DNA from 2 places in the uncultured Stenotrophomonas sp. genome. Region 1 is predicted to be linked to the other one. Evidence: riboswitches for the same ligand, from Rfam matches in the RefSeq annotation. Region 1 holds a riboswitch; the other holds the start of a gene.
The links. Region 1 has a riboswitch for thiamine pyrophosphate ahead of thiC (phosphomethylpyrimidine synthase ThiC). Riboswitches for the same ligand answer to the same signal wherever they lie in the genome.
Positions count from the first base shown of each region.

Region 2: another riboswitch for thiamine pyrophosphate. It lies ahead of RWO33_RS10845 (TonB-dependent siderophore receptor); the one in region 1 lies ahead of thiC (phosphomethylpyrimidine synthase ThiC).

Region 1 covers NZ_CAUQPH010000058.1:16,038-20,839, reverse strand. Annotated here, with positions in the region: gene RWO33_RS11765 (winged helix-turn-helix domain-containing protein) at 1-93, opposite strand, end outside; gene RWO33_RS11760 (ion channel) at 344-1,021, opposite strand; gene thiC (phosphomethylpyrimidine synthase ThiC) at 1,090-2,967, opposite strand; TPP riboswitch at 3,082-3,183, opposite strand; gene RWO33_RS11750 (BCCT family transporter) at 3,266-4,802, shown strand, end outside.
Region 2 covers NZ_CAUQPH010000049.1:19,145-23,946, forward strand. Annotated here, with positions in the region: gene RWO33_RS10845 (TonB-dependent siderophore receptor) at 1-1,695, opposite strand, end outside; TPP riboswitch at 1,763-1,858, opposite strand; gene RWO33_RS10850 (phosphotransferase) at 1,900-3,033, opposite strand; gene RWO33_RS10855 (response regulator transcription factor) at 3,053-3,691, opposite strand; partial or broken gene RWO33_RS10860 (transporter substrate-binding domain-containing protein) at 3,770-4,802, shown strand, end outside.

The DNA.
Region 1 (4,802 bases):
GTCCACCACCACTTCACGCGAGGACAGCGTGATGGTGCATTCGCCGATCCGGATACGGTCGGCAGCGGGTGTCTCACTCTCTATGACGTTCATTCCGGTGCTGCATGCGACAACTGAACAACTGGAACGCAGCGACCGAACCGCCAGATTCCGCAAATGGCTTCAACGCAAAGGGCAAAAACGACGAAGCGCGCGAATACTAGCCTAAGCAGGTTAAACGGCGCCTGTGCGCCCGGAAGACATCAGGCCCTCTCTCGCCGACGAATCCACACAATCTGCTGCACCATTCGCGCCTCCGGGCGCGATTTTTTTATCTGCGATTCAGCAAAGTTTTATTTTGCATTCAGCTTCGGGCATTACGGATCATGGTCAGACCGACCAGCCGCGACACCACCAGCGCCACATACATCACCCCGGCGAACTGCTCGAGCATGACCAGGGCGCGTGCCTGCGGATGAACCGGCACCACATCGCTCAACCCCACCCCGGAAAGCAAACTGAAGCTCAGATAAAGCAGCTCCATCCACGTGCGCAGTTCAGTTTCACTGGTGGCCACGAAGCTGCCCGGATACCACTGCTGGCAGACCGCGAAGGCGAAGGCGAACGCCCACGCCAGCAGGGTGAAGGTGGCCCCTGCGGCGAACAGCTCGTCGCGGGTGACCTTGTGGTCCTGCAGCATGTAGGCGATCAGGCTGCCGGCGGTATAGAAGTAGAGCAGGCACTCCAGCAACTGCGCCGTGGTCGCCAGCGCCGGTCGCCCGAGCAGCGCGCCGCTGATGGAAAACACCACCGAGGGGATGGCCAGCAGCAGCGCCACCCACATCCCCAGCGGGCTGCGCCGCACCACCCACAGCGCAAGCCCCAACACCGCGATGCCGAATGCGCCAAACAGGGCACGGCTGGCACCGGCCTCATCCATCGCCGGGTACAGCAGTACGCCCAGCAGCTGCACGCCCAGCAACCACGCCGACGGATGCCGGCGGGCAATGGCCAGCCATTTGGTGGTGCGTGCGATTGCCATGCCCGGTGTCCCCTGCCCCTCTGCGGTGGCTGGAGCTTACCGGCTGCCCCGCCGACGCGGAATGACGATCATTCCCTGCGGTAGACCTGCGCGCCCAGCGCACGGAACTCGCTGGACTTCCCGGCCATTCCCGCCGCCAGCGCCTCCTGCTCGTGCAGGCCCTGCCCGGCCGCGTAGTCGCGCACGTCCTGGGTGATCTTCATCGAACAGAAATGCGGCCCGCACATCGAGCAGAAGTGGGCCAGCTTGTGCGCGTCCTTGGGCAGGGTTTCATCGTGGAATTCGCGCGCCTTCTCCGGGTCCAGTCCCAGGTGGAACTGGTCTTCCCAGCGGAACTCGAAGCGCGCCTTGCTCAACGCGTTGTCGCGCACCTGCGCCCCCGGGTGGCCCTTGGCCAGGTCGGCGGCATGCGCGGCGATGCGGTAGGCCATGATGCCGTCGCGTACGTCCTGGCGGTTGGGCAGCCCCAGGTGTTCCTTGGGCGTCACGTAGCAGAGCATCGCCGTGCCATACCAGCCGATCATCGCCGCGCCGATCGCGCTGGTGATGTGGTCGTAGCCGGGCGCGATGTCGGTGGTGAGCGGTCCGAGGGTGTAGAACGGGGCTTCCCCGCATTCGTGCAGCTGCTTGTCCATGTTCTCCTTGATCAGCTGCATCGGCACGTGGCCGGGGCCCTCGATCATGGTCTGCACGTCATGCTTCCAGGCGATCTTCGTCAACTCACCGAGCGCTTCGAGCTCGCCGAACTGCGCCGCGTCGTTGGCGTCGGCGATGCACCCGGGGCGCAGGCCGTCGCCGAGCGAGAAGGTCACGTCGTAGGCCTTCATGATCTCGCAGATGTCCTCGAAGTGCGTGTAGAGGAAATTCTCCCTGTGGTGGGCCAGGCACCACTTGGCCATGATCGACCCCCCGCGCGAGACGATCCCGGTGACCCGGCGCGCGGTAAGTGGAACGTGGCGCAGCAGCACGCCGGCATGGATGGTGAAGTAGTCCACGCCCTGCTCGGCCTGCTCGATCAGGGTGTCGCGGAAGATCTCCCAGCTCAGCGCTTCTGCGCGGCCATCGACCTTTTCCAGCGCTTGGTAGATCGGCACGGTGCCGATCGCCACCGGCGAGTTGCGCAGGATCCATTCGCGGGTTTCATGGATGTGCTTTCCGGTGGACAGGTCCATCACCGTATCGCCGCCCCAGCGGATCGCCCAGACCAGTTTTTCCACTTCCTCGGCGATGCCCGAGGACACCGCGCTGTTGCCGATGTTGGCGTTGATCTTGGTCAGGAAGTTGCGGCCGATGATCATCGGCTCGCTCTCGGGGTGGTTGATGTTGTTGGGCAGCACGGCGCGACCGCGCGCGATTTCCGAGCGCACGAACTCCGGAGTGATCGTGGCCGGGAGCGCGGCCCCGAACGACTGCCCCGGGTGCTGGGCCAGCAACGCCTTGTCGCGGACCTGCTCCAGGCGCTGGTTTTCGCGGATCGCGACGAATTCCATTTCGGGGGTGATGATGCCGCGCCGCGCATAGTGCATCTGGGTGACATTCGCACCGGCCACGGCACGCCGTGGCTGCAGCCGAGCCGGGAAGCGCACCGCGTCCAGGCGCGGGTCGGTTTCGCGCGAGCGCCCGAACGCCGAGCTCAGGCGTGGCAGCAGTTCGGTGTCCCCGCGCTCGGCCACCCAGCCGGCGCGCAGCGGCGGCAGGCCGGTGGAGAGATCGATGCGGATGTCCGGATCGGTGTACGGCCCCGAAGTGTCATAGACGGTCAGCGGCGCGTTCTCTTCGCCCCCGAACAGGGTGGGCGTGGGGGTCAGTGCGATCTCGCGCATCGGCACCTGCAGGTCGCTGCGCGAGCCCTGCACATGGATCTTGCGTGAGCCGGGAATGGGTCGCGTGACCGATTCGGACAGCTGCTGGGCCTGTTGATGCAGGGCGGAAGGGTGTGCGTTCATCGGGCATCGTCCTGGGTTATCGGTGCGAGGGTTCGCACGGCATGGGACGAAGCGGCGGCGCACGGCCGGCGCACGACGCGCGGTTTCCAGGCGGGGGCTGGGTCGGCGCGGTGCATCGGCTGTTGCGAAGCTTCCCTACGCCGGTATCAACCGGATCAGGTTCGAAGGGACTGTCTCAACCGTGGCCACATGGCCGCGGTACCCCCGCTTCGGGGCGGATTAGACCACAGGCACGCCCGGTTGCGCAGCCAGGTAATGTGAACAGCGGGGTCATGCGCCGTTGGCTAGACTGCCGCGCATGGTATTTCGACTCTCCATCGCGCTGGTCGTGCTGCTGGTGCTGGCTGCCGGCATCGCGCCGGACCCGTTCAACGAGGTCGTCCGCGGCGGCCTGGTCCACATGATCCGCAGCGCCGGTTGGCTGTACCTGCTGGTGGTGTTCATCACCCTTTCGTTCCTGCTTTACCTGGCCTTCGGCCGGCTGGGGTCGCTGCGCATCGGCGGCGAAGATGCCGAGCCCGACTTCTCCAATGCCAGCTGGATGTCGATGCTGTTCGCCGCCGGCATGGGCATCGGCCTGGTGTTCTGGGGCGCTGCCGAACCGGTCTCGCACTTCGTCACCCCACCCGAAGGCCTGGCGCCACAGAGCATGGACGCGGCGCGCGCCTCGATGCGCTATGCGTTCTTCCACTGGGGCCTGCATCCCTGGGCCATCTACGCGCTGATCGGACTGGCGATGGCTTGGTTCCAGTTCAACCGCAACGGCCGTGGGCTGATCAGCGACCTGCTGCAGCCCCTGATCGGCGCGCACCATCGGGGCTGGATCGGCACCGTGGTCAACGTGGCCGCCGTCGTAGCCACCGCAATCGGCGTGGCCACTACGCTGGGCTTCGGCACCATCCAGATCGCCGCCGGGCTGGAGCGCGTGTTCGGCATCCACGCCGGCGCGCCGCTGCAGCTCACCATCATCGCGGTCGCCTTCGTGCTGTACATGGCCTCCACCGCCAGCGGCGTGCACCGCGGCATCAAGTGGCTGTCCAACTTCAACCTGGGGCTGGCCGCCGTCCTGCTGGCGCTGGTACTGGTCCTGGGCCCCACCGCCTTCATCTTCGACACCTTCACCACCACCATCGGCTCGTACCTCAACCAGCTGGTGACCATGAGCCTGCGCATGTCGCCGTTCTCGGGCAGCACCTGGGTGGCCGACTGGACGATCTTCTACTGGGCATGGTGGATCGCCTGGGCGCCGTTCGTGGGCTCGTTCATCGCCCGCGTCTCGCGCGGCCGCAGCATCCGCGAATTCGTGCTTGGCGTGGTGATCGCGCCCAGCGTGCTGGGCTTCCTGTGGTTCTCGGTGTTTGGCGGCACCGCGCTGTGGTCGCAGATCTTCGGCCATGTCGACCTGGTGCAGGCCCTGGCCACCGGCTACGAGACCGTGCTGTTCACCATGTTCGACAGCCTGCCGATGCCCACGGTGCTGTCAGTGATCGCACTGGTGCTGCTGATGATCTTCTTCGTGACCTCGGCGGACTCGGCGGTACTGGTGCTGGCCAGCATGTCCACCGATGAGGCCGGCGACCCGCCGCTGTCGCGCAGGATCACCTGGGGCGTGGCGATCGCCTTGATCGCCGCCGTGCTGCTGCTGGCCGGCGGCCTGGACGCGCTCCAGGGCATGATCACCATCGCCGCCCTGCCCTTCGCACTGTTGATGCTGGCGGTGATGTGGTCGCTGTACCGCGTGCTGGACATGGAATACCAGTTGCAGCACCGCCGCGCCAGACGCGCGCGGCAGATGATGGATGCGTGGATCGAGCGCGAGATTGCCGCGCAGGAAG
Region 2 (4,802 bases), on a different contig from region 1:
GAAGGTGAAGCCGACATCGCTGGCATCGGGCTTGGCGTACTGGAACGGTTGGGTGATGCGGAAAAGTGCCGCGCCCAGCATCAGCCCATCGGCGGCGGCGTACTTGACCCCCAGCTCGCGCTGGCGCGACTGCATCGCCGGCAGGAAGGTGCTGCCGTTGCTGGTCCAGAACGGCGCTTCCTGGCCCAGCGAGAGGCCTTCCACATAGCTGGCGTAGACATTGACGCGTTCGCTGGCCTGCCAGATCAGCGCGGTCTGCGGCAGGAACTGCGACAGGCGGCTGTGCCGCTCCGGAACGCCACGCTTGTCGTAGGCGCGCTCGTCGAGGCGCACGTAGCGACCACCGGCCAAGAACTGCCACGCATCGCCCACGTGGATGCGGTCCAGTGCGAACAGCGCGCGCTGCCAGCTGTCCAGGCGCCGCGCCGACGGGCCCGGCTGCAGCGGCGAAGGTGCGAACACCGGCACCTGCGCATCGGCGATGTTGGCGGTGCCCACGTATTCGTTGACGTTCTGGCGCTTGTCCACGGTGCGGTGGAAGGCGCTGAGCCCGACCGACAGTTCATGCCGCAGCGTGCCGGTGGCGAAGCGCCCGCGCAGTTCGCCGCGCGCTTCGTCGTTGACCCGGGTGTCGTCCGGGCTGCGGTAGTCGTAGATGTCGTAATCGCCATTGGGGGCGAAATAGTTGCCCGGCACGCTGCCGTCGGCACAGCCGGCGGCGTAGTAGCAGCCGTAGGCGAAGGCGACGTTGTCGTCGATCACCGAACGGCTGTGGCCCACCGACAGCCGCGACTGCCATGCCGGGCTGAAGTCGTAGGTGTGCAGGGCGGTGAGGTTGTTGCTGGCGATGCCCACCGGCTGCTGCCACGGCTGGTGGCCAAGCATGCGGCTGCGGTCCACGCCCCGCGGCAACGCGCTGCCGCCCAGCAGCTGGTAGCCGCTGGCCGAGCGCTGCGCGCTGGTCTGGTAATTGGCATCCACTTCCAGCTTGCCGCGCTCGCCGATCAGCCAGTCGGCCGCCACCGAGTAGAAGTCGCGGCGGCCATCGGCGTGGTCGATGTACGAGGCGCTGTCGTCCCAGGCCGCGTTCACGCGCACGCCGAAGCGCGGCGTGATCCAGCCGCCCACGTCGGCGGCGACGTAGCGCGAGCCTTCCGAATCGGTGGCCAGGGTGACCGTGCGCACGTTGGCCGGGCGCTTGCCGACGTAATTGATGATCCCGCCCGGGGCCATCACGCCGGCGGCCAGGCCGGCCTCGCCTTTGAGGATTTCCACCTGCTGCACGTTGTCCAGCGCCAGCCGCTGTTCGCCGGCGATGGACAGCCCGTTGAAGCGGTAGCCGGTGGCCGGGTCCAGCGCGAAGCCGCGGATGGCGACGTTCTGGTAGTAGCCCACCGGCGCGTAGCTGTCACCCAGCGAGGCGTCGTGCCGGGCCAGTTCCGACAGGGTGCGGACCTGCAGCTGGTCCAGCAGCGCGCGGTCGAGCACGTTGACCGAGGCCGGGGTGTTCTTCCAGTCGGCGCTGCCGAAGCTGCTGGTCGGTGCGGTGCTCGCCGTGGGCGTGTTGGCCTGCACGCGGACCGCGGCCAGCTCGGTGGGCGAACGCCGGTCCGCGCCGGTGTCGGCTTCGCTGGCATGCAGGGGCAATGCGGCGCAGAGGGCGGCGGTCAGCAGCGTGAGGCGGTAGCGGTTCATTCGATTCGTCATCAGCCAAAGGAGACGAAGCGAAGGCACGCACACGCACCGGCCCGGAACGGGGGTGCGGCTGCTGCTCAAAGCTCCCTACGCCGGTGCAAACCGGATCAGGTTCCAAGGGACTCTCTCAGCCTGGCAGATCCAGGCACCCCCGCTTCAGTGGTCATTTTCACACCAATCGGCGCCCGTGGCGAGCCCGCCGGCTCAGGCGGCGGCGTGCAGGGTGGCCAGCAGCGCCCGCCCGGCGGTGCTGGCGAACCAGTCCGCATGGCCCAGCAGGAAGGTGTGCCAGGCCACGTCGGCATTTGCCGAGGAGCCGGTAACCCCTTGGAAATACTCGACTTCGGACAGGGCGAAGTCCAGGTGCACCAGTGGCAGCAGGTCAGCCAGCAGGTGCACCTGGGCGGCCGACAGTGGCCGGACCTGGCGGTAGCCGTGCAGCAGCGCCAGGGCGATCTCGGCGTGCGCCACCGGCCCGGTACCGCCTGCATCGAGCCAGGCAATGGCATTGCGCTCGATCGCGGTGGCCAGGTCGAACAGCGCGCTGGCCGGGGAGGCCAGGCCGAAATCGAACACCGTGGCCACCCGTGCCGCCGCGCCCTGGCCGTACCAGAGCAGGTTGGACACATGCCAGTCGTTATGCCCCCACAGCACCGGTTCGGTCTGCAGGCGGTCGGCCAGCGCCGCGTGCCAGGGCAGCACCGCGCACTGCAGCTCCTGCTGCCACGGCTGCCGCGACAGGTACGCGGCCAACCCGGGCCGGGCCGGCAGCTCGCTGCGCAGCCGTGCCAGCGGGTCGGGCGCGCGGATCAGGTCGTCGCGGGCCACCAGCAGGTGGGTACCACGCTGGGGCGCATGGTAGTCGGCCGCGGCCAGGTGCAGGCGGGCGAGCACGGCGCCCGCTTCGAGCGCATGCGCGGTTTCCGACGGGGGCGTCCAGGACGGGCTGTCGCGGTACAGGTCCTGGCCCGCGCCCTCTGCATGCAGTTCGTAGGTCCAGCTGTCGCGTTCGATCGCGGTGGCGCCGTGCCGGGTGTGCAGCACGTCCACGACCGGCAGCCCGGCGGCGGCCAGGTGGGCGATGAAGCGATGTTCCTCGCCCAGCAGCGCGGCCGTGCGTACGCTGGCGTGATGGCGCTTGACCAGGTAGCGGCGCGGGCCGGACCGCACCAGCGCCGCAGCGGAAAACGGCCGCGGACTGTGCCAGAGCACGTCGCAGCCGTCGTCCAGCGCGGGGTAGTGGTGGCGCAGCCAGGCCAGTTCGGCTTCGCTCAGCGCGGGCCAGTCGGCGGCAACCTGGTCGTTGGCCAGGCCCTGTACACGGTGGTCGGTTTCCATCGGGCGCTGCAGGATCCGCTCAGAGCTTGTTGTCGCGCATGTAGTCGAAGAGCTCGGCATCGCCCTTCATGCCGAGCTTGAGCATGGCGTCGCCCTTCTGGCGGCTGATGGTGCTGACGCTTTTGTGCAGTTTCTTGGCGATTTCCTTGACCATCAGGCCACTGGCCAGCAGGCGCAGCACTTCCACTTCGCGTGGCGACAGCGCGCGCGTGCGGTCGTCGCCGATGGACTGGGTACCGACCATGTCGATGCGCTCGCGCAGCTTGCGGCTGACATAGGACTGGCCGCGGTGCACGGCCTGGATCGCCACCGGAAGCTCATCCATGGTCGAGCTTTTGTCGACCAGCCCCAGCACCCCCACGCCCACCACCATGCGCAGGATGCCCAGGTTGTGGGACACGCTCAGCATCAGCACGCGCAGGTCCGGGTACAGGCGACGGATCTTCTCCAGCATGTCGATACCGTCAGGCTTGTTCGACGCCGGCATCGAGTAGTCGGTGACCAGCACGTCGCACTCCTGCTCCTTCAGGATCTCGAAAAGCTCCTCCACGCTGCTGGCTTCGGCCACCACCACGCCCACGCCACTGGATTCGATGGCGGCTTTGGTGCCAACCCGGACAACGGGATGGTCGTCGGCAAGGATTATGCGCAAGGTCATGGAATAGTATGGCCTGGTAGGCAGCGGCCCCTTGGGGCACGCCGCAGTGGGCGGATCACTCCTGGGAGAACAGACAGCATGCGTACCTCGGTTGTCCGCTGGCTGGTCGTGCTGGGGCTGGCGTGGGCGCTGGGCAGCGCCGCCATCGCGTCACCTGCACCTGCGCCTTCACTGTCGCCGCGCCAAGCCGACTGGATCGAACGGAACCCTACCATCTTCTTGGGCCTGTACGACAGCGGCTGGCCACCATTCGAATTCATGCACAACGGCCGCGCCGACGGGCTTGGCTACGACTACCTGATGCTGCTGACCCGGCAGCTCGGGGTGGACGTGAAAGTGCGGGTGTATCGCGATTGGGCCGATGTGCTGGATGCGGCGTGCCGGGGCGAAATCGACGTGGTGATGAACATCACCCTGACCCCCGACCGCACCCGCTGCATGGTCTATACCGGATCCTACGCCGATGCCCCGCTGGCGCTGGTCGGGCGGCTCGGGGACACCCGGATCTCAAGCGACCCCGACCTGGCCGGGCTGAGCGTGGTGACCGAACAGGAGTTCCTTACCCACGACCAGGTGCGGGCCCGGTTTCCGGCCGCGCGGCAGCTGACCGCGGCCAATACCCGTGCCGCGCTGCTGATGGTCGCCCAGGGCCGGGCCGACGTGTACATCGGCAATGCCCATGTGGCCAACACCCTGATCCGCCAGGAGGCGCTTGACGGGATCGCCCTGCTGCGGCCCAGCGACCTGCCCCCTGAACGCCTTCATTTCGGCGTGCCCAACAAGCACCAGCCCCTGGCCGAAGCGCTCGACAGCGCGCTGTCCACGGTCACCGCCGCCCAGCGCGAAGCGCTGTACAAGCGCTGGTTGCCGCCGCTGCAGTGGTCGGCGCAGTCGCGCCTGATCCTGGGCGACGCCGAGCGCCGCATCCTGGCCACGCCGCTGCGCATGGGTTACGCGCCTACCGGCGCGCCGCTGTCGTTCATCGACGCGGCCGGCGAGCCCAGCGGCGTGGCCGGCGATTACCTGCGCCAGCTGCGCATGGTTGGCGCGCAGTTGAACCGGGTCCCGGCGCACGACTGGTTCGAGGTGCGCGAACAGATGCGGCGGGGCG